Sagittula stellata E-37: one gene and its partner. The protein of the gene in region 2 binds, or shares a complex with, the protein of the main gene of each other region. Links are inferred from orthologs where the notes say so. Each region holds a gene or a part of one and is shown on either strand. Other genes may lie near its edges.

Region 1 (9,388 bases), 2.2 Mb from region 2 along the record:
GTCCCGCCGACCGTGCGCCGGGCAGCTTGCGCCACAGCACCGGCGACAGGTTGAAACCCACGAGGTAATCGAGCGCACGGCGCGCCAGATAAGCCTCCACCAGCGGTGCGTCGATGTCGCGGGGGTTCTTCATCGCTTCGGTGACGGCCGCCTTGGTGATCGCGTTGAAGGTGACCCGGCTGACCTCGGTCGTCTTCTTGATCGACCGGCGCTTGGTCAGCGCCTCCTTCAGGTGCCACGAGATCGCCTCCCCCTCTCTGTCGGGGTCGGTTGCGAGGATCAGCTTGTCGTCGGTCTTCAAAGCTTCGGCGATGGCGGCGACGTGCTTGCGCGAATCGTTCGCGACCTCCCACTTCATCTCGAAATCATGGTCGGTATCGACCGATCCGTCTTTCGGAGGCAGGTCCCTCACGTGACCGTATGAAGCCAGAACCGTGTAGTCGGATCCCAGATACTTGTTGATTGTCTTGGCCTTGGCGGGCGATTCGACGACGACGACGGGCATCTGGGACTGCTACCTCTCCTGGTTTCTTGGCGGCCTCGCGCGGCTGCTTTCCGGGCGGCGTATCGCGGCGCTAGATGTGGGGTGCAAGGGGTAATTGTCAATGCGGGCGGATGAGCCGCGCTTGTGTCGGCGGTGTTCGGGCGTAGGCTGAACGCCACGAAACGGAGCCCCGGACATGCGATTCCTCGCCCTCTGCCTGACCCTGCTGCCCCTGCCCCTAGGCGCCTGGGAAACCCCTCGGATCGGTACCGCCCTGCGCGCCGACCTGATGGACGCGATGCGCCCCCATGCCGAATGGATCTTCGGCGCACCGCTGGTGTTCCGCGTCGACGAGCTTCGGGTGGATGGCGATGTCGCCTTCGCCATGCTGGAACCGCTGCGCAAGGACGGGCGCGCCATGACACCCGCCGATCTCATCCCGGGACACAGCCGCGACATCTTCGAGTTCGACGGACCGGCGATGCAGGCTCTGTTCCGGCGCTCGGGCAACACCTGGGTCGCGGTCCACTGGGCCATCGGGGCGACGGACGCATGGTGGTTTGGGGACCCCTACTGCAGCGACTGGAAAAGCGTGATCCCGGAGGCGTGCTGACTCAGCGGGGCACAAGCGAGAGGAAACCGCCCGGCTGACGGCGGATGCGCCCTTCCAGTTCGAGATCGGTGAGCGCGGGCGAGACATGGGACGAGGCCGCGCCAAGGTCACGGATCAACTGGTCCTCCGCCAGCGGCGACGGCCCGAGCCGGTCGAGGATACGCGTGTGCAGGTCCGCCGTCTGGCGCAGGGTCCGCGTTTCGGGCTCCGGCGCTTTCACAGCGTCGACGGCGGCGCCCTCTGGATCCGGCAGGCCAAGTTGCGGCTGTGCAGGGCCCTCTTTTTCCAGCGGCGGCAGGGCCTGCAGGACATCTTCGACATGCCGTACGAGGTGCGCGCCGTCGCGGATCATCATGTTGCAGCCCGCCGCGCGGGCGTCCAGCGGGTGGCCCGGCACCGCCAACACCTCCCTGCCCTGGTCGAGCGCGCCACGCGCCGTGATCAGCGATCCGGATTTCGCCGCTGCCTCCACGATGACGACGGCACGGGCCAGCCCCGAAACGATGCGGTTGCGCATGGGGAAGTGGCGGGCGAGCGGCTGCATGCCCATCGGCTGTTCGCTGATCCGCGCGCCGTGACAGGTGACGATATCGTCGGCCAGCCCCGCGTTTTCAGCGGGATAAAGCACATCGACGCCACCGGCCAGGACGGCGACCGTGCCGGTCTTGAGCGCGGCGTGGTGCGCCGCCGCATCTATGCCGCGCGCCAGACCGGAGACCACGCAATAGCCCGCCTCTCCCAGGCCTTCGGCAAGGCTGCGCGCCATTCGCAATCCCAGCGATGACGCATTGCGTGCGCCGACAAGGGCCACCATCGGCCGATTCAGCACGCGCGCGTCGCCCTTCACCCACAACGCCGGGGGCGCGTCGGAGAGGTCCGCCAGGTCCTTGGGATAATCCGTATCGCCCCTCAGGATCAGGCGTGCCCCGGACATCCGTGCGGCCTTCATCTCTGCAAGAATCACATTCTCGGGGCATATCGTGTAACGCTCTACCCCCGCGGCCCTGGCCACTTCGGGCAACGCTTCGAGCGCCGCGCGGGCCGAGCCGTGTTCGCCCAGAAGCCGCCAGAAGGTTGCCACGCCGACGCGGCGTGAGCGCAAGAGGCGGAGCCAGTCCACACGAGCATCTTCCGTGGTGGGTGGGAGTGGGGGGTGAGTGGAAGAGTAGCTATCGTCGCGCATCCTGTCCCCGCCGTCTTGCACCTTCATCCATAGCTTGAGGGTGGTTAATTGCAGGTAAACTCTGGCGAGAGAAATGCGCGTGCTGCACTGCCATTCGGTGCCGCGCCTTTCGGGCGTTTCACGCCGATGTGCCGCGGCGCGGCAGGGCCTGCGTATTGCGCCCGACAATCGCACGCAGCAGAGCGAGCTGCAGCACTGCCAGAAACGGACCCAGCCCCACGGTCAGCCCCGTGCCGACAACCGGTCTGAGCACCGCTCCGATGAAAAAGCCGCCAAGCATCGCCAAACCCCAGCCGCCGAGGCCGCGGATCAGGGCCGCGTGTAGGACGAAGGCCCCTGCGAGGTGTCCGATCCAGGTGAACGCGACCGAAAAGATCAGGACGTATCCGACGAGGATCATGGCCCCGGCCGCTGAGGTCGAGACTGCCTCCACCATGAACGCCAGCGTGACGACCGAGATGCCGGCGCCCAAGGTGGTGGCGAGCGTCGCCAGAATGGCCAAACCGTGCTGCCGCAGCGTCGGTCGGATGGCCAGGGCCTTCACGGGATGCCACCAGAGCGGATTGTGCTGCGCGTCAGGCACCCGCACCGCCGACCGTCAGGCCACCGATCATCACCGTGGGCTGCCCGACGCCGACCGGAACCCATTGACCCTGCTTGCCGCAATTGCCCATGCCCGGGTCCAGCGCCATGTCGTTGCCGAGCGCGCGGATCTGCTGAAGCGCGGAGGCGCCGTCGCCGATCAGGGTGGCCCCCTTCACCGGACGCCCGACCTTCCCGTCCTTCACGCGATAGGCCTCCGTGCAGGAAAAGACGAACTTGCCGTTGGTCACGTCGACCTGTCCGCCACCGAAGCCCACCGCCCAGATCCCGTCTTTCAGGTCGCGCACGATGTCCCGCGGATCGGCGTCGCCGCCCAGCATGTAGGTGTTGGTCATGCGGGGCATCGGGATATGCGCATAGCTCTCGCGGCGGCCGTTGCCGGTGGGCGTCACGCCCATCAGTCGCGCGTTCTGGCGGTCCTGCATGAAACCGACCAGCTTGCCGTCCTCGATCAGGACGTTCTTGCCCGAAGGGGTGCCTTCGTCGTCCACCGTGATCGACCCGCGCCGGTCCGGGATGGTGCCGTCGTCCAGCACGGTCACGCCCTTCGACGCGATCTGCTGGCCCATCAGGCCCGCGAAGACGGATGTGCCCTTGCGATTGGCGTCGCCTTCGAGCCCGTGCCCGATGGCCTCGTGCAGCAGGATGCCGGGCCAGCCGGGGCCGAGGACAATGTCCATGACACCCGCCGGCGCGGGCTCCGCCTCCAGGTTGACGAGCGCGATGCGCAGCGCCTCGCGCGCCTTCGATTGCCATTCGATGGGTTCCAGCAGGCCCTCAAGCGTGACCCGACCGCCACCGCCGGCAGTCCCGGCCTCCCGCCGCCCGTCCTGCTCGACGATCACCGAGACGTTCACGCGGGTCATCGGGCGCACGTCGGTCACGAGCCCCCCCTCGGGGCGGAGAATCGCGACCTCCTGCAATGAGGCGGCGATGCTGGCCGTCACCTGCACAACGCGACGGTCGAGACCACGGGCGAAGGCGTCGATCTCCTTCAGGGTGTCCACCTTCACCGGAAAGCTCGCCCCGGCAATCGGGTCGGCGTCGGTGTAAAGCGTGCGGTTCGTGCCCGCAGGCGGCGCGGCCATGACGCCGCCGCCATCACCCACCGCGAGCCGCGCCGTTTCGGCCGCACGTTTGAGAGAGGATTCGCTGATCTCCGTGGCATGGGCGTAACCGGCCACCTCGCCTTTCACCGCGCGCAGGCCGAATCCTTCGGAGGCGTCGTAGCTTGCCGTCTTGAGGCGCCCGTCATCCAGAACAAGCGATTCCGAGCGCCTCCGCTCAAGGAAAAGTTCGCCGTCCTCGGCGCCCGAAAGGGCCTCCTTTACCAGCGTCACGGTGCGATCGAGGTCCAGATGCGTCTTGAAAGGGCGGAAAAGTGCGTCGGACATATGGACCTCTGGATTGATCTGGATCAAGTAAAGCGGCGCTTTGCCGCAAGCTCAAAGCTTTCACGGGTGGAAAGAATATGGTTTCTAGACCGCCAGAACGCAACGGTATGCCGCGGAGGAGGACGGGCGCCAGCCTGCGCTTCCTTTTTGCATGTATATCAAGTCATTCCGGGTCGGCGGGCCCGTGCACAACTCGAATCGATCAGGGTGACATATGACCTTCAAGACGATGATGACGGGCCTTCTCAGCGCCTTTGTCGCCGCGCCGGCCTTGGCGCAGGACCTGCCCGTTGTGGGCCGCCCGCACCAGGGTGGCATGGGTTTCCAGCCGGCCTCCACGGAACTGGCGCGTGACCTGCAATGGCTCGACGGCATGATCCTTGTGATCATCACCGCGATCTGCCTGCTGGTCGTCGCCCTGCTTGCGTACATCGTGGTGCGCTACAACCAGAAGGCCAACAAGACGCCCGGCACCTTCACGCACAACTCTCCGCTGGAGATCGCGTGGACCATCGGGCCAATCGTGATCCTCGTGTTCATCGGCGCCTTCTCCCTTCCGGTGCTGTTCAAGCAGCAGGAAATCCCGGACGGCGACATCACCATTAAGGTCACCGGTTACCAGTGGTACTGGGGGTACGAGTACGTGGGTGAAGACCTGGCCTACGACAGCTACATGATCGGCTCTCCCGCGACGGGCGGCGACAATCGCTATTCCGACGACGTGCAGACCATGCTGACCGACGCGGGCTACACCAAGGACGAGTGGCTGCTGGCCACCGACACCGCCGTGGTCGTGCCGGTCGGCAAGACCATCGTGATGCAGGTCACCGGCGCCGACGTGATCCACTCCTGGACCATTCCGGCCTTCGGCGTGAAGCAGGACGCTGTCCCCGGCCGCCTGGCTGAGCTGTGGTTCACGCCGGAACGCGAAGGCGTCTACTTCGGCCAGTGTTCCGAACTCTGCGGAATTTCCCACGCGTACATGCCGATCACCGTGAAGGTTGTCAGCCAGGAAGCCTATGACGCATGGCTCGCCGCGTCCAAGGACGAAGGCTGGTACACAGACGTGCGCGCGGCACTGACCAACTGATCGCTTCCGGCGACCGAAAGATGATACGCAGGCCGGGACCTATCCCGGCCTGCGCCGCACCAAACCGACCTTGGCATTTCAGGCAGGAGCCGACATGAGCGACGCCAGCTTCGAGACACGCGCCCGGATGGGCACCGAGCTGCGGACCGACGCGCAGGAAGCGCAGTTCGGCGACTATTTCGCGCTGCTCAAGCCGCGTGTGATGACGCTTGTCGTTTTCACCGCCTTCGTCGGCCTGCTGGCCGCACCGGTGGCTATTCACCCGTTCCTCGGCTTCTGCGCGGTGCTGTTCATCGCCATCGGCGGCGGCGCATCCGGCGCATTGAACATGTGGTACGATTCGGACATCGACGCGCTAATGAAGCGCACGGCAAAGCGTCCGATCCCTTCGGGCAAGGTCACCCGCGACGAGGCGCTGGCCATCGGCCTGACGCTGTCAGTCTTTGCCGTCGTTTTCCTGGGCCTCGCGACCAATTGGCTGGCCGCGTCCCTGCTGGCCTTCACCATCTTCTTCTACGTCGTGATCTACACGATGTGGCTGAAACGCTCGACACCGCAGAACATCGTGATCGGCGGCGCCGCCGGGGCCTTCCCCCCGATGATCGGCTGGGCCGCCGCAACCGGCGAGATCTCGACCGCTTCCGTGCTGATGTTCTGCCTCACCTTCCTCTGGACGCCGCCCCACTTCTGGGCGCTCGCGCTTTTCGTCCGCATGGACTACGACAACGCCACCGTGCCGATGCTGACCGTGACACACGGGCGCAAGTCGACCCGGACCCACATCCTTGTCTACACTGTCCTGCTGGCCGCCTTTGCTATCGGGCTGGGCTTTACTCAGGTCGGCGGACCGGTCTACCTCGCGACGGCTCTCGTTCTGAACGCATTGTTCCTGAAGGGCGCCTGGACCATCTGGCGCCGCGACGAAGCCGCGTCGGAGGCCGACAACTTCAAGGCCGAGAAGGCGTTCTTCAAGCTGTCCCTGCTTTACCTCTTCGCTCATTTCGGCGCGATCCTCGTGGATGCAGGGCTGGACCGCTTTGGAGTGCTGTCATGAGCATCACGCGCGAACACGATCTTCACAAACGCCGCAAGTCCCGCAATATCGGCGTCGGGCTGGCGCTGGGGGCATTCATCGTGATTGTCTTCGGGATGACCGTCGTCAAGGTCGAACGGGGCGACTTCCAGATGCAACCGGCTGCGGCAACTCAGGGAGACGGCAATGGCAATTGATCCAAAGACCAAGACCCTTGTACAAACGCTCGGCGTCGTTTTCTTCATGGGTGCGATGGCCTGGGCCTCGGTGCCGTTCTATAACTGGTTCTGCCGTGTCACCGGTTTTGGCGGCACCACACAGGTGGCCGAGGCGTCGACCCGGCGCGACATCCTCGACCAGACCATCAAGATCAAGTTCGACGCCTCGAAGGACCGCGACATGCCGTGGGACTTCAAGCCCATGCAGACCGAGATGATCGTCCGCATCGGCGAAGAAGGGCTGGCGTTCTACGAAGCCTACAATCCGACCGATCATCCGATTGCGGGCCAGGCCACTTACAACGTGGCCCCCTACCAAGCGGGTGGGTTCTTCAACAAGATCGAGTGCTTCTGCTTCACCGAACAGGTGCTGATGCCCGGTGAGCGGGTTCAAATGCCCGTCAGCTTCTTCGTCGACCCGGAAATCGTGGACGACCGCGACGCGAAGTACACAAAGCACATCACACTGTCTTATACATTCTACGAGATCGACCTGCCGGAACAGACGCAGGCCGCGCTCGACACCACTGGCGATGCCCCCGGCATCGACGATCAAGACGATGCGAAAGCATCCGTGAACTAACGCCTAACGAGGGATTGCCATGGCGCATGCTAAGAACCACGACTATCACATTCTGAACCCCTCCATCTGGCCTTTCCTGGGTGCAGTGACCGGGTTCATCATGCTCTTCGGCGCGGTGCTGTGGATGAAGGACATCACGATTTGGATGTTCCTCATCGGCTTCGTCGGCGTCCTCTACACCATGTTCGGCTGGTGGAGCGAAACCGTGAAGGAGAACCAGGTCGGCGACCACACGCCGGTCGTCCTGATCGGCCTGCGTTACGGGTTCATCCTGTTCATCATGTCGGAGGTGATGTTCTTCTTCGCGTGGTTCTGGAGCTTCTTCAAGCACGCGATCTACCCCATCGACCCGAACGGCATGAGCCCGGCTGTCGATGGCGTCTGGCCGCCGGCGGGGATCGAGACGTTCGACCCCTGGCACCTGCCGCTGATCAACACGCTGATCCTCCTGTGTTCCGGCTGCGCAGCGACCTGGGCGCACCACGCGCTGGTCCATGGCAACCGTCGCGACGAGATCAAGCAGGGCCTGATCATCGCGGTCATCCTCGGTCTTCTGTTCACCGTTCTTCAGGCGTATGAATACAGCCACGCGGCGTTTGGCTTCTCGGGGAACATCTATGGCGCCAACTTCTTCATGGCGACCGGCTTCCATGGTGCGCACGTCATCATCGGCACGATCTTCCTGTTCATCTGCCTGATGCGCGTCTACCGCGGCCACTTCACCCCGGAGAACCACCTCGGCTTCGAAGCGGCGTCCTGGTACTGGCACTTCGTCGACGTGGTGTGGCTGTTCCTCTTCGCGGCAGTTTACATCTGGGGCGGCTGAGCCCCCGTCGATGGCCACAGGGCTTGCGCCCGACGCCTCACAAGGTAAACCAAGGCGCGCCCCACCGGGCGCGCCTTTTCCGTTTCCGGAGACGCATGTGACACGCTACCTCGCCCCCCTGCTGATCGGTATTGCCGGATGCGCGATCCTGCTGTGGCTGGGCACGTGGCAGATTCAGCGCCTGGACTGGAAGCAGGGCCTCCTCGCGGATATGGAGGCCACGATCTCCGGCCCCGCCCAACCCTTGCCCGTCATGGTCGACCCCTCGGCGCAGCGGTATCAACCCGTGGACCTGTCCGGCGAGATCGGCGACGAGTCGCTGCACGTGCTGGTCTCGGCCAAGCTGCGCGGGGCGGGATGGCGGGTCATCTCCCCCTTCACCACCGACGACGGGCGCCGGCTGCTTGTGGATCGCGGCTTCACCCCCATCGACCGTAAGGACGCCGCCCTTTACGCGGGGCCCGTCCGGCTGACCGGCAACCTGCACTGGCCCGACGACCGCAACTCCTCGACGCCCGACAACGACCCGGACAACGACACCTGGTTCGCCCGGGACATCGGCCCCATGTCCGAAGCGCTGGACACCGAGCCGCTCCTGGTCATCGCCCGAAGTGTCGACCCGGTCGACGAGGCCATAGATCCGCTGCCCGTGGACACCTCCGGCATTCCCAACGATCATCTGCAATACGCCATCACGTGGTTCTCGCTGGCCGCGGTTTGGCTCCTCATGACCGGCGTATGGCTGCGCCGTATCGCGAAAGGCACCGACTGACATGCGTTACATCTCTACCCGAGGCCAGGCCCCGGCCCTGTCATTCGAAGAGGCCATGCTGTCCGGCCTCGCCCGTGACGGCGGGCTCTATGTGCCCGAGACCATTCCCCAGATGTCCGCCGACGACATCAGGGCGCTGGAGGGCCTGAGCTACGAGGACATTGCCTTTCGCGTGGTGCGGCCCTTCGTCGGCGACGGCTTCACCGACGAAGTCTTTGCCGACCTGATCGCCAAGGCCTACGCCGGGTTCGGGCACAACGCGCGCGCGCCGCTGGTGCAACTGGCGCCGAACCATTTCCTGCTGGAACTGTTCCACGGGCCGACGCTGGCCTTCAAGGACTTCGCGATGCAGCTCATCGGCCAGCTCTTTCAGGAGGCGCTGGAGCGGCGAGGTGAGCGGGTGACCATCGTTGGCGCCACCTCCGGGGACACCGGCTCGGCCGCAATCGAGGCATTCAAGGGACTCGACAACGTCGACGTCTTTATCCTCTACCCGCACGGTCGCGTGTCCGAGGTACAGCGCCGCCAGATGACCACACCGCCAGAGGCAAACGTGCACGCCCTGGCGCTGGACGGACATTTCGACGAC
Region 2 (9,427 bases):
TTCTGGCGCGGTCGCACGCGATCTTTGGCGAGGCGATCCTGATCGACTGCCATTCGATGCCGCGCGAGGCGCTGGACGGCGCGCTGCGCAATGGCGTGCCGCGCCCCGAGGTCGTGATCGGCGACCGGTTTGGCGCGTCCTCGGCCATCGATGTGGTGGAACGTGTGGAAGCGGCCTTCCGCTCTGCCGGGTTCGTGGTGGCGCGCAACGCACCTTTCGCGGGGGCCTACACCACCCAGGCCTATGGGCGCCCGTTGCGGAACCAGCACGCGGTGCAGGTGGAGATTGACCGGTCGCTTTACATGGACGAGAAGACCATCAGCCCGAGCGCGGATTTCGAAGACGTGCGGCGCGTGTTGCGCGGGGTCGTGGCGGAACTGGCCGTCCTGGGCGCGCGCGACCGGGGACAACTCGCGGCGGAGTGACACGGGGCCTTCGGGTCCGCCACGTCCGCCGCGATTCGCGGGGTGCCGGTGTGCCGCTCAGGCGAACAGGCGGTCGAGTGCGGCCTCCAGCGGCGCCGGGTCCGCGATCTGCAGTCTTACCGGAACGGTCAGGACCTGCTGGCGCATGTCGGCGGGCAGGCGCACGGCGTCTTTTTCCGTGGTGACAAGCTGCGCGCCCATCCGGCCCGCGTCCTGCGCAAGACGGGTCAGGATGGCCGGGGTCAGCGGCTGGTGGTCGCCGAGCGCCACGGTGCCCTTCACGTCGGCGCCAAGGCCCCTGAGCGTGGCGAAGAACTTTTCCGGGTGGCCGATGCCCGCGAAGGCGAAGGCGGCCATGTCCTGCCAGTCCATACCGGTCTGAAGCGGTTCGAGCGCGCCGGTCAGGTGCGGGATCGTCACCTGCCTGCCCCATGTGGCGGCAAAGCGCTGCTGTGCGGCGGAGGGGCCTATGGAGAGGAGCAGGTCGGCCCGGGCGAGGCCCGCCGCCACCGGTTCGCGCAGGGGGCCTGCGGGCTGGCAGCGGCCGTTGCCGAAGCCCATGTGCGCGTCCACCGTCACCAGCGTCAGATCCTTGCGCAGCGCCGGGTTCTGCAGCCCGTCGTCCAGCACGAGGACGTCCGCGCCCGCCGCTTCGGCCGCGCGGGCGCCCGCGGCGCGGTCCTTTGCCACCCATGCGGGACAGAAGGCGGCGAGGAGGAGCGGTTCGTCCCCGGTTTGCGATGCGGTGTGACGCAGCGGATCGACCTGCACCGGACCGTCGAGCGTACCGCCGTACCCGCGCGACAGGACATGGGGGCTCAGGCCCCGCGCTTGCAGGCGCTGGACGAGGGCTATGGCGGCGGGGGTTTTGCCGGTGCCGCCCGCGTTGACATTGCCGACGCAGATCACCGGAATGCCGGGGGCATGGTCTGGTGCGCGGGACACGCGGCGTGCGGTGGCGCGGGCGGTGAGGGCGGCCAGCGGCGCAAGCGCGCGGGTCTGCCACGCGGGGGCGTCGGGCGGGGTGAACCAGAAGCGCGGCGCCTGCATCAGACCGCCCCGCGTGCGTCGAGGACCTCGGCCACCTCGGCGATGACCGTGTCGACCAGTTCCGCACCGGAGGAAATCACGTCCCACCCGGCGTGTGCCATGGCCGCCGCCTGATCCGGGGCGACGAGGTGCAGCACTGCCGCCGCCAGGGAATCGGCGTCGCGGACGATGCGCGCGGCCCCGGCCTCGACCAGCCGCGTGTAGCTGCGCAGGTGCCCGCCCACGTTCGGGCCATAAAGGATCGCGGTGCCGAGCGTCGCGGCTTCGTAGGGGTCTTCGCCGCCGACGCCGTTGACGAGAGAGCCGCCGAGGTAGGCGAGGGGCGCGATGCGATACCAGAGGCCGAGCGTCTCCGGCCCTTCGGTGATGATGACCTGCGTGTTTTCGTCCGGCGTCTCGCCCTCGTCCCAGAGGCAAAGCCGGAGCTGCGCCTGCCGGGCGGCGCGGAGGATACGTTCGGCGTCCTGCGCGCAGGCGGGCACGATGACCAGAAGCAGGCGGTGGTTCAGGCGCACGGCCTGGCGGTGGGCGGCGAGGATGTCGTAGGTTTCCCCGCCGCGCAGTCGGGCGGCCAACCAGACGGGCCGGCCCGACATGAGCGCCGCGACCTCTTCGTGCTGGGCATCCGCGCAGGGCAGGGGCATGTCGGTGTCCATCAGCGGACCGGCGACGTGGATGCGCGTGGCATCCATCCCCAGCCGTCTCAGGCGGCGGGCGGCGGCTTCGTCGGTGGCATAGAGCGTGTCGACGAGCGCCAGCGCCGCCGGGGCCGGATCGGGCAGCCAGCGTGCGGCGGCGGGCGCCACGGGCGGCTGGTCGGTCAGGTCGAGCGCGATGATATGCGCGCCTTCCTCGGACAGGGAGTGCAGCAGCGCGGGACGCAGGTTGGACCCGGCCCAGAGCACCACGTCGGGTTTCAGGTGCCGGGCGTAGGCGGTGCAGTCGGGCAGTCGTTCGGCGGGGGCGGGCAGGTGCAGTGCCTCGCCGGAGGCGGGCGCGTCGCCCGAGAGCACGATTTCGGTGTCGGGGTGCTGGCCGGTCAGGCGGGCGCAGAGGCTGGCCAGCGCGCGTCCGCGTTCCTCGCCCGAGGCCCAGGCCCAGACGAGCGGACCCGGCGGACGCGGCGGCAGCGGTTGCGGCTTGTCCGCGCCCGGGCCGCGCGTCGTGGCCAGATAGGCCTGGAGCGACAACGCGCGACTGCTCAAGGCGTCAGCCCAGTTCTTCGGTGGAGGAGGCTTCCTTGCCTTCCTCTCTCAGCCGGTGCAGGTGCGCGATGAAATAGCGCATGTGGGCGTTGTCCACGGTGCGCTGCGCTTCTGCCTTCCATGCGTTGTAGGCCTCTTCGTAGTTCGGAAAGATGCCGACGATGTGGAGGTCGTTCACATCGCGGAACACGGTCTTGGTTGGGTCTTCGAGTTCGCCGCCGAAGACGAGATGGAGCCGTTGCATGCGCTTCTCCTGAAGGATGGGGCCAAGGTGACGGGCCATGACCGTAGTCATCGCGGGGGCGGGGTCAAGCGGGCCGGGGGGCGTTTCGGGTGTCCTGCCAAATACTTCGTTACCGGTTTCGGGCCGTTGCCGTGGAACCGGGCGGCCCCGGTGCATCGTCCGCGAGACGGGCCATGAGCGAGCCGTGCAGGTCGGGGTTGGCCGCCACCAGCCCGTCGACCTGCGCCTTCGGTCCGTTGAAGCGCAGCGGCTGGCCCCGGCGGTCGGTCACGGTGGCCCCTGCCTCCGACAGGATCAGCGCGCCTGCGGCGATGTCCCATTCCCAGCTTGGCCGGAAGGTGAACATCGCGTCATAGCGTCCCTCTGCCACCAGCGCCTGCCGGTAGGCCAACGAGGGGCGGTGGTGGCGCTTCACCTGCGGGACGCCGCCGGGCCAGTGATGCGGGTCGAGGTTGGGCCGGGTGGCCAGCACGTCCGCGCCGGTCAGCGCGCCGCGCGGCGAGACGGCGATCGTGTCGCCGTTCAGCCGGGCGCCGCCGCCGAGCCGGGCAGTGTAGAGCGCGTCGAGCATCGGCAGAAAGACCACCGCCGCCTGCACGATCCCATGCTCCACGACGGCCAGCACGTGCGCCCACGCGCGCGAACCTTCGATGTAGGACCGCGTGCCGTCGATGGGATCGACGATGAACACCCGGTCCTTCGTCAGGCGGTTCTCGCCGTCGGGCGTTTCCTCCGACAGCCAGCCATAACCGGGGCGGGCGTCGCGCAGGATGTCCTTCAGCGCCGTGTCCACGGCAAGATCGGCGCGGGTCACGGGGCCGGCGTCGTCCTCCTTGTAGCGGATGTCCAGATCCTGCCCGATGAAACCCGTCGCGATGTCGCCCGCCTGGCGCGCGGCCTGTGTCAGCAGGCGCAGATCGGCGTCGGCCTCAGTCTCCGGCAAGAGTGAGCCCCTCGACCAGCAGCGACGGCACCACGCGCGACAGCCAGGGGCGTGCGTCGTTCGCTGGGGTGATGGCGCGCAGCATCTCGCGCAGGTTGCCCGCCAGCGTGACACCGGACACCGGATAGGCCAGTGCGCCGTTCTCTACCCACCAGCCCGCCGCCCCGCGCGAGTAGTCGCCGGTGTTGGGGTTGATGGTGGAGCCGATCATCGAGGTCACCAGCAGGCCGCTGCCCATCTCTGCCATCAGGTCTTCGCGCGTCCGGTCGCCCTGCGTCAGTTCGAGGTTCCAGACGGTCGGAGAGATCCCGCCCGAAACGGAGCGGGCGGCGTTCGCGGTGCTCTCCATCTCCAGCTTGCGGGCGTTGGCGAGGTCCAGTGTCCAGCCGGTCAGCACACCGTCGTCGATCAGCTTGCGGGCCTTCGTCGCCAGCCCTTCCGCGTCGAAGGGACGGGAGGCGGCGGTGCGCGGGCGGTGCGGGTCCTCGATCAGCGACAGGCCCTTGGGCAGCACGTCTTCACCCAGGGCGCCGCGCAGCCAGGACGCGCCGCGTGCCACGGAGGCACCGTTCGACGCCGCGACAAGGTGGCCGATCAGCGACGAGGAGATGCGTTCGTCGAAGAGCACGGGATAGGCGCCGGTCTTGGGGCGCTTCGGGTTCAGCCGTTCCAGCGCGCGGATGGCCGCGGTGTCGCCGATGTCCTCGGCCGAACGCAGGTCGGACTGGAAGATGCGGCTGTCGCCGTCGTAGTCGCGCTCCATGGCAAGGCCGGTGCCCGCCACCGCGACGCAGGACCGGGAGCGCCCGGTGCGCCGGTAGCCTCCGGCAAACCCGTTGGAGGCGGCAAGTGCGACGTTCTGCGCCGAATAGGTGGCGGAGGCGGAGTGCACCATGGTGATGCCCTCGTGCGCCAGCGCCGCAGCCTCGGCCCGGCGGGCGTCGTCTTCAAGCTCTGCCGGGGCGGGTTCCTCGGCGGGGTCGGCCAGTTGCAGGGCGTCCATGTCCCAGTCGCGGGCAAGCTGAGACGGATCGGCAAGGCCCGCGTAGGGGTCTTCGGGCGTCTCGCGGGCCATGGCGACGGCGCGTTCTGCCATGGCGGTCAGCGCCTCGGCCCGGGTGTCGGAGGTGGAGACGCTGGCGACCCGCCTGCCCACGAAGACCCGCAGCCCGAGGTCGCGCCCCTCGGCCCGTTCCGCCTGTTCCAGCGTCCCGGCGCGCACGTCGATGGACAGCGCGGTGCCTTCGATGGCGATGGCGTCTGCGGCATCGGCGCCAGCTTTCTTCGCGGCGTCGAGCAGGGCCTGTGTCAGCTCGGTCGGGGTCTGGGACATCTGCAGCCTTTCGTCGGTCGTTGTCCCGAGGTAGGGCGCCGCGCGTCAGGGTGCAAGCGTTTCGGGGGGGCGCAGGGCGCGGTGCCGTGGTTGCCGGCCCATGACTGCCAGCCCCGTGTCAGCGTGGATCGCACTCGACGAAGGCGGTGAACGCGGCAGCCCTCTGGGCCAGGTCCTCGGGGCGAAGAGGTGTGTGTGGCGCGGCACGGAGGGGCGAGACCCCTTGCGCCGCAAGGAACCGCGCCGCGACCTCGGCCCGGACCGCGAAGTTCACGTTCTGGGGAATGTCGCGCAGCTGGTCGGCGATGGTCAGCGCGTCGAGCTTGGCCACCACCACGCCCACCACCGAACCGTCTGCGCCGATCAGCGGCCCGCCGGAATTGCCGGGCTGGACCGGGGCGGTGATCTGCATGGTCGCGGGATCGCCCGACAGCCCGGTGATCGCCGAGACCGACCCGCGCGTCACGTTCATCCCGCCGAGGATGTGCGACAGCGGATACCCTAGCGCGGTCACGTCCGAATTGAGCCGCGCGGGCGCCTCCGAGAAGATGGCGACCGCCGGGGCCGGTGCTTCGGACAACAAAAGCGCCAGGTCGCTGTCAGCGGATTGCGTCAGCAGGCGGGCGGGCCGGCCGTCGACGTGGATCGTGGTGCAGCCGTCGGTGACATGGGCGTTGGTCAGAACGTGCCCCTCGGCGGAGACGTAGAAGCCGCTGCCGGTGCTGGCCGCGCGGAAGGGGCGCGACGGGCGGTCCCGGTGCGCGCTGTCCTCCGGCAGGTTGACGTCCGGCAGGGTGGCCTCCGGGGGTGAGGCCACTGGCGGTGTGGCCTCGGTCGGGGGGGCGGGCCTGTCCCGAGGCAGGCGTTCCAGGGTGTCCAGCAGCGGGGCGGCGGCTTGCCGTGCCCGGTCGAGCCGCCCGCCGCGCGTGACCGCCAGCGGCGCGGCCAGCCCCGGCGCAATGCTGGCGGCCACCGCGCCGAGAAGCGCGCCGTCCGCCGCATCCGCCGACAGAACGACCGTCGACCATGCGCCGTCGATATAGTCGGAGCGGACCCGGCGCAGTGTGCCGTCCGCGCCGGTGACCCCGGTCACGGCAAGGCTGGCGTCGCGCGTGCGCACCGGGGTTCCGCCCTCTGCCTGAAGCGCCAGCGTGTCGCGGTGCAGCGCCTGCGCCTCTGGCCGGGAGAGAGAGGCGAAACGGTAGCGCAGCGAGGACGTGCTGTGGTCCCAGACGGTGAACGCGCCATCCGGTGCGGCGGGAACGGCGGTCTTGGACGGAAAGAGCAGCGACAGCCCGAGCGAGTCGAAGTGGCGCCACGTCCAGCCATCGCGCGCGGCCCGATCCGTCATCTCCTGCGCCAGCGCGGCCATATGCAGCACGGAGGGCGCGGCGCCGTAGGCGGTTTGGGCGAAGTCGTCCATCGCTGCCTGCGCGCCGGGGCTCCAGTCGGGGGCGATGGGCGCGTGCAGAGCGCCTTCGAAGGCCAGCGCGGCTTGAAGGAAACGCCGGTCCTGGATCGAAAGCCCCTCTGCCAAGAAGGGTTCGGAAAGGTCCACCGCCTGCTGCGCCGACGCGGGCGGCCACGGCGGCAAGGCGGCCAGCAAGAGAAGCACGAAAAAGGTGCGCAAGGATAAGGTCATCAAAGGTCGCGGCGAAGGAATGGCATGGTCTGTCCGGGCAGCCTGCCATGCGGACACACGCGCGGCAATCGCTTCCGCCCCGGCGGACCCATCCGGCCCGGCCTGGCCATCCGGCACGCGGACGCGGTCTCAGCCGGTCAGTCGGCCTTTTCCGTCACGGCCACGATCGGTCCCATGCGCCGCCCGAGGTCGTTGCGGCCCAGTTCCGGCGCATAGAGCCGCGAAACATTGCCGTCGAGGAACAGCGCGTTGGGCAATTTCAAACCGTCGCGGAAAAACCGCCCGAACTCGTGGAAGGTGACGACGCTTTGCGAGATCGCGAAGACCGCGCGCTTGCCGTCCTTCGATGTGCCCACGCCGTTGCGGATATAGCGCGAGGTGGAGTCCGGCAGGAAGCGCGGGTGCAGTTCGCCGCCTATGACCAGCATCGGGCCGGATTGCGTGGCGTCGCGGCAGGCGGGCTTGGCGGCAAGGAAGTCGCGGGTCTCGTAGACTCGGGCGCGGGTATCCGTGATGCAGAGCACACCGTTGGGCAGGAGGCCGAAGTTGCCCGGACCGGGGGAGGAGATGACACGCATCTCTTCCTTGCCATCCTCGACGTAATAGCCGACCGGGGCGCGGTCCTCGTGATACATGCCGGCATTCATCGCGAAGGCGAGCGTTTCGCCCTTTTGGGCCAGAATGGCCTCAAGGCGCGAGAACTGGCCGATGGGCCGTCCCTCGGCGTCGGCGCGAAACAGGCGGAGGTCTTCCTTCGTGGCGTCGACCTCGCAGACGGCGTAGCGGATCGACTCGAACTCCACGTTGCGGCAAGTGACGGCGCTGGCGGGCGCTGCCACCGAGGCGAGCAACGCTGCCAGCGCAAGGCAGGCACGGAGCATGGGATCAGCCCTCCACGTCGCGGCGCACGGTGTCGTCGGAGAACAGGCGCCGGGCCTCGTCGAGGTTGTCGAAGGTCTCGTCCAGGCGGAACCGCAGTTCAGGCGCGAATTTCAGCGTCAGCCCCTTCGAGACGGCGCGCCGCAACTCGCCCTTGTTGCGGTCCAGCAGGGCGAACATGTCGTCGGCCTTCTGCCCGCCGAGCGGCACCACATAGGCGGTGGCGACCTTGAGGTCGGGGGAAACGCGCACCTCGCCGACCGTGATCGACAGGCGGTTGAGCTCGGGGTCGTGGACGTCGCCACGCATGAGAACATCCGACAGCTGGCGCCGGATGACTTCGCTCACCCGGAGCTGACGTTGGCTTGGCCCGGGGCCATCTTGGAATCTGTTGCGTGCCATGCGGGAGAAGTAGAGCGAAGCTGTCGCTTTGCCAAGCGCCGACGACCGCTGTATGGGATCGCAACGGACTTGAGGAGTGTGGACGATGACGGATCAGCCAGGTGTCGTTGTAACGGGCGTTTCCGGACGCATGGGGCAGATGCTCGTGAAGGAGGTCATGGCCTCCGACCGGCTGAAACTTGTCGGCGCGCTGGAGCGCGAGGGCCACGACTGGGTCGGGCGCGACCTGGGGCTGGCCATGGGCGGTGCCGAGATGGGCCTGAAGGTGAGCGACGACGCGCTTGAGGCGTTTTCGCGTGCGCAGGCGGTCATCGATTTCACCGCGCCCGCGGCGACGGTCGCATTTTCCGAACTGGCGGCGCAGGCGCGGGCGGTGCATGTCATCGGCACCACTGGGCTGTCGGAGGACGATATTTCCGCCATCGACCGCGCGGCACGTCATGCGGTTGTGGTCCGGGCGGGCAACATGTCGCTGGGCGTGAACCTGCTGACCCGGATGGTGAAGCAGGTTGCGGCGGCGCTGGATGCCGACTGGGACATCGAGGTGATCGAGGCGCACCATCACCACAAGGTGGACGCGCCCTCGGGGACGGCGCTGATGCTGGGCGAGGCCGCGGCAGAGGGACGCGGGGTTGCGCTGGCAGACGTGTCCGACCGGGGCCGCGACGGCATCACGGGCGCGCGCAAGCGTGGCGACATCGGTTTCCACGCGATCCGTGGCGGCGACATCGTTGGCGAACACGAGGTGCTTTTCGCCACACCCGGCGAGCGTATCGTGCTGAAGCATGTGGCTTCCGACCGGACGCTGTTTGCGCGCGGCGCGCTGAAGGCGGCGCTCTGGGGGCAGGACAAGGGACCGGGCCACTACGACATGCTGGACGTGCTCGGGCTTGGCTGACCGCGTCACGGCGCCCTGAGAGGAGCGCCGCCCACCCACCCACCCACGGCGCCCCGCTCAGGGCGCCGTGACGCTTTCGGGGGGCAGTGCGGTTGGAGAGAGGCGGTTTCCTCTGGTGCACCGTGCCGTGACCGATCCGGTTTCGTGGATTTATCCGATGTATCGCGCGCCAGGAGGGTTTGCCGGTTGAGTCTGGCTGTCAGAGCTTCCGCGATTTCAGGAATTTCGATTTTCCGATGCTTCCACAGTAGCAGCAGTCTTGTCATTGCGCCGCGCATCTTGGCGTCGTCAGGGCATGTCAGTGTGGAATCTGTTTACAAAATATTATGTTGACCCCTTTTCCTGACGTGGGATTCTTGCTGTTTTTTGGTAGGTAGGTTTCTTTCGAGCGACGTGAGGAATTGTG

Evidence for each region.
Region 1: the proteins of ABFK29_RS17865 (region 2) and tldD are in contact, whole or in part, in a solved structure (PDB 5NJ9), measured with the Escherichia coli proteins. The link is inferred for Sagittula stellata E-37 from one-to-one orthologs.

The regions. Positions count from the first base shown.
Region 1 is NZ_CP155729.1:1,545,818-1,555,205, reverse strand. What follows is about bases 2,067-4,963. They hold tldD (metalloprotease TldD), read right to left. Parts: upstream 4,278-4,963; coding sequence 2,856-4,277; downstream 2,067-2,855. Other genes in these bases: coxB (cytochrome c oxidase subunit II), read left to right, coding at 4,492-4,963; ABFK29_RS07400 (hypothetical protein), read right to left, coding at 2,399-2,863; dprA (DNA-processing protein DprA), read right to left, coding at 2,067-2,280. Outside these bases: topA (type I DNA topoisomerase), read right to left, coding at 1-505; ABFK29_RS07410 (hypothetical protein), read left to right, coding at 681-1,097; more of dprA, read right to left, coding at 1,099-2,066; more of coxB, read left to right, coding at 4,964-5,367; cyoE (heme o synthase), read left to right, coding at 5,462-6,421; ABFK29_RS07380 (hypothetical protein), read left to right, coding at 6,418-6,597; ABFK29_RS07375 (cytochrome c oxidase assembly protein), read left to right, coding at 6,587-7,201; ABFK29_RS07370 (cytochrome c oxidase subunit 3), read left to right, coding at 7,221-8,027; ABFK29_RS07365 (SURF1 family protein), read left to right, coding at 8,125-8,799; thrC (threonine synthase), read left to right, coding at 8,801-9,388. UniProt on the Escherichia coli protein: Metalloprotease involved in CcdA degradation. Suppresses the inhibitory activity of the carbon storage regulator (CsrA).
Region 2 is NZ_CP155729.1:3,742,789-3,752,215, reverse strand. Bases 3,028-5,963 are described here. They hold ABFK29_RS17865 (TldD/PmbA family protein), read right to left. Parts: upstream 5,201-5,963; coding sequence 3,854-5,200; downstream 3,028-3,853. Other genes in these bases: ABFK29_RS17860 (trypsin-like peptidase domain-containing protein), read right to left, coding at 5,319-5,963; ABFK29_RS17870 (inositol monophosphatase family protein), read right to left, coding at 3,034-3,867. Outside these bases: ABFK29_RS17890 (N-formylglutamate amidohydrolase), read left to right, coding at 1-425; lpxK (tetraacyldisaccharide 4'-kinase), read right to left, coding at 483-1,475; ABFK29_RS17880 (3-deoxy-D-manno-octulosonic acid transferase), read right to left, coding at 1,475-2,665; ABFK29_RS17875 (DUF4170 domain-containing protein), read right to left, coding at 2,685-2,924; more of ABFK29_RS17860, read right to left, coding at 5,964-6,830; ABFK29_RS17855 (phosphodiester glycosidase family protein), read right to left, coding at 6,980-7,723; 30S ribosome-binding factor RbfA, read right to left, coding at 7,728-8,123; dapB (4-hydroxy-tetrahydrodipicolinate reductase), read left to right, coding at 8,209-9,021.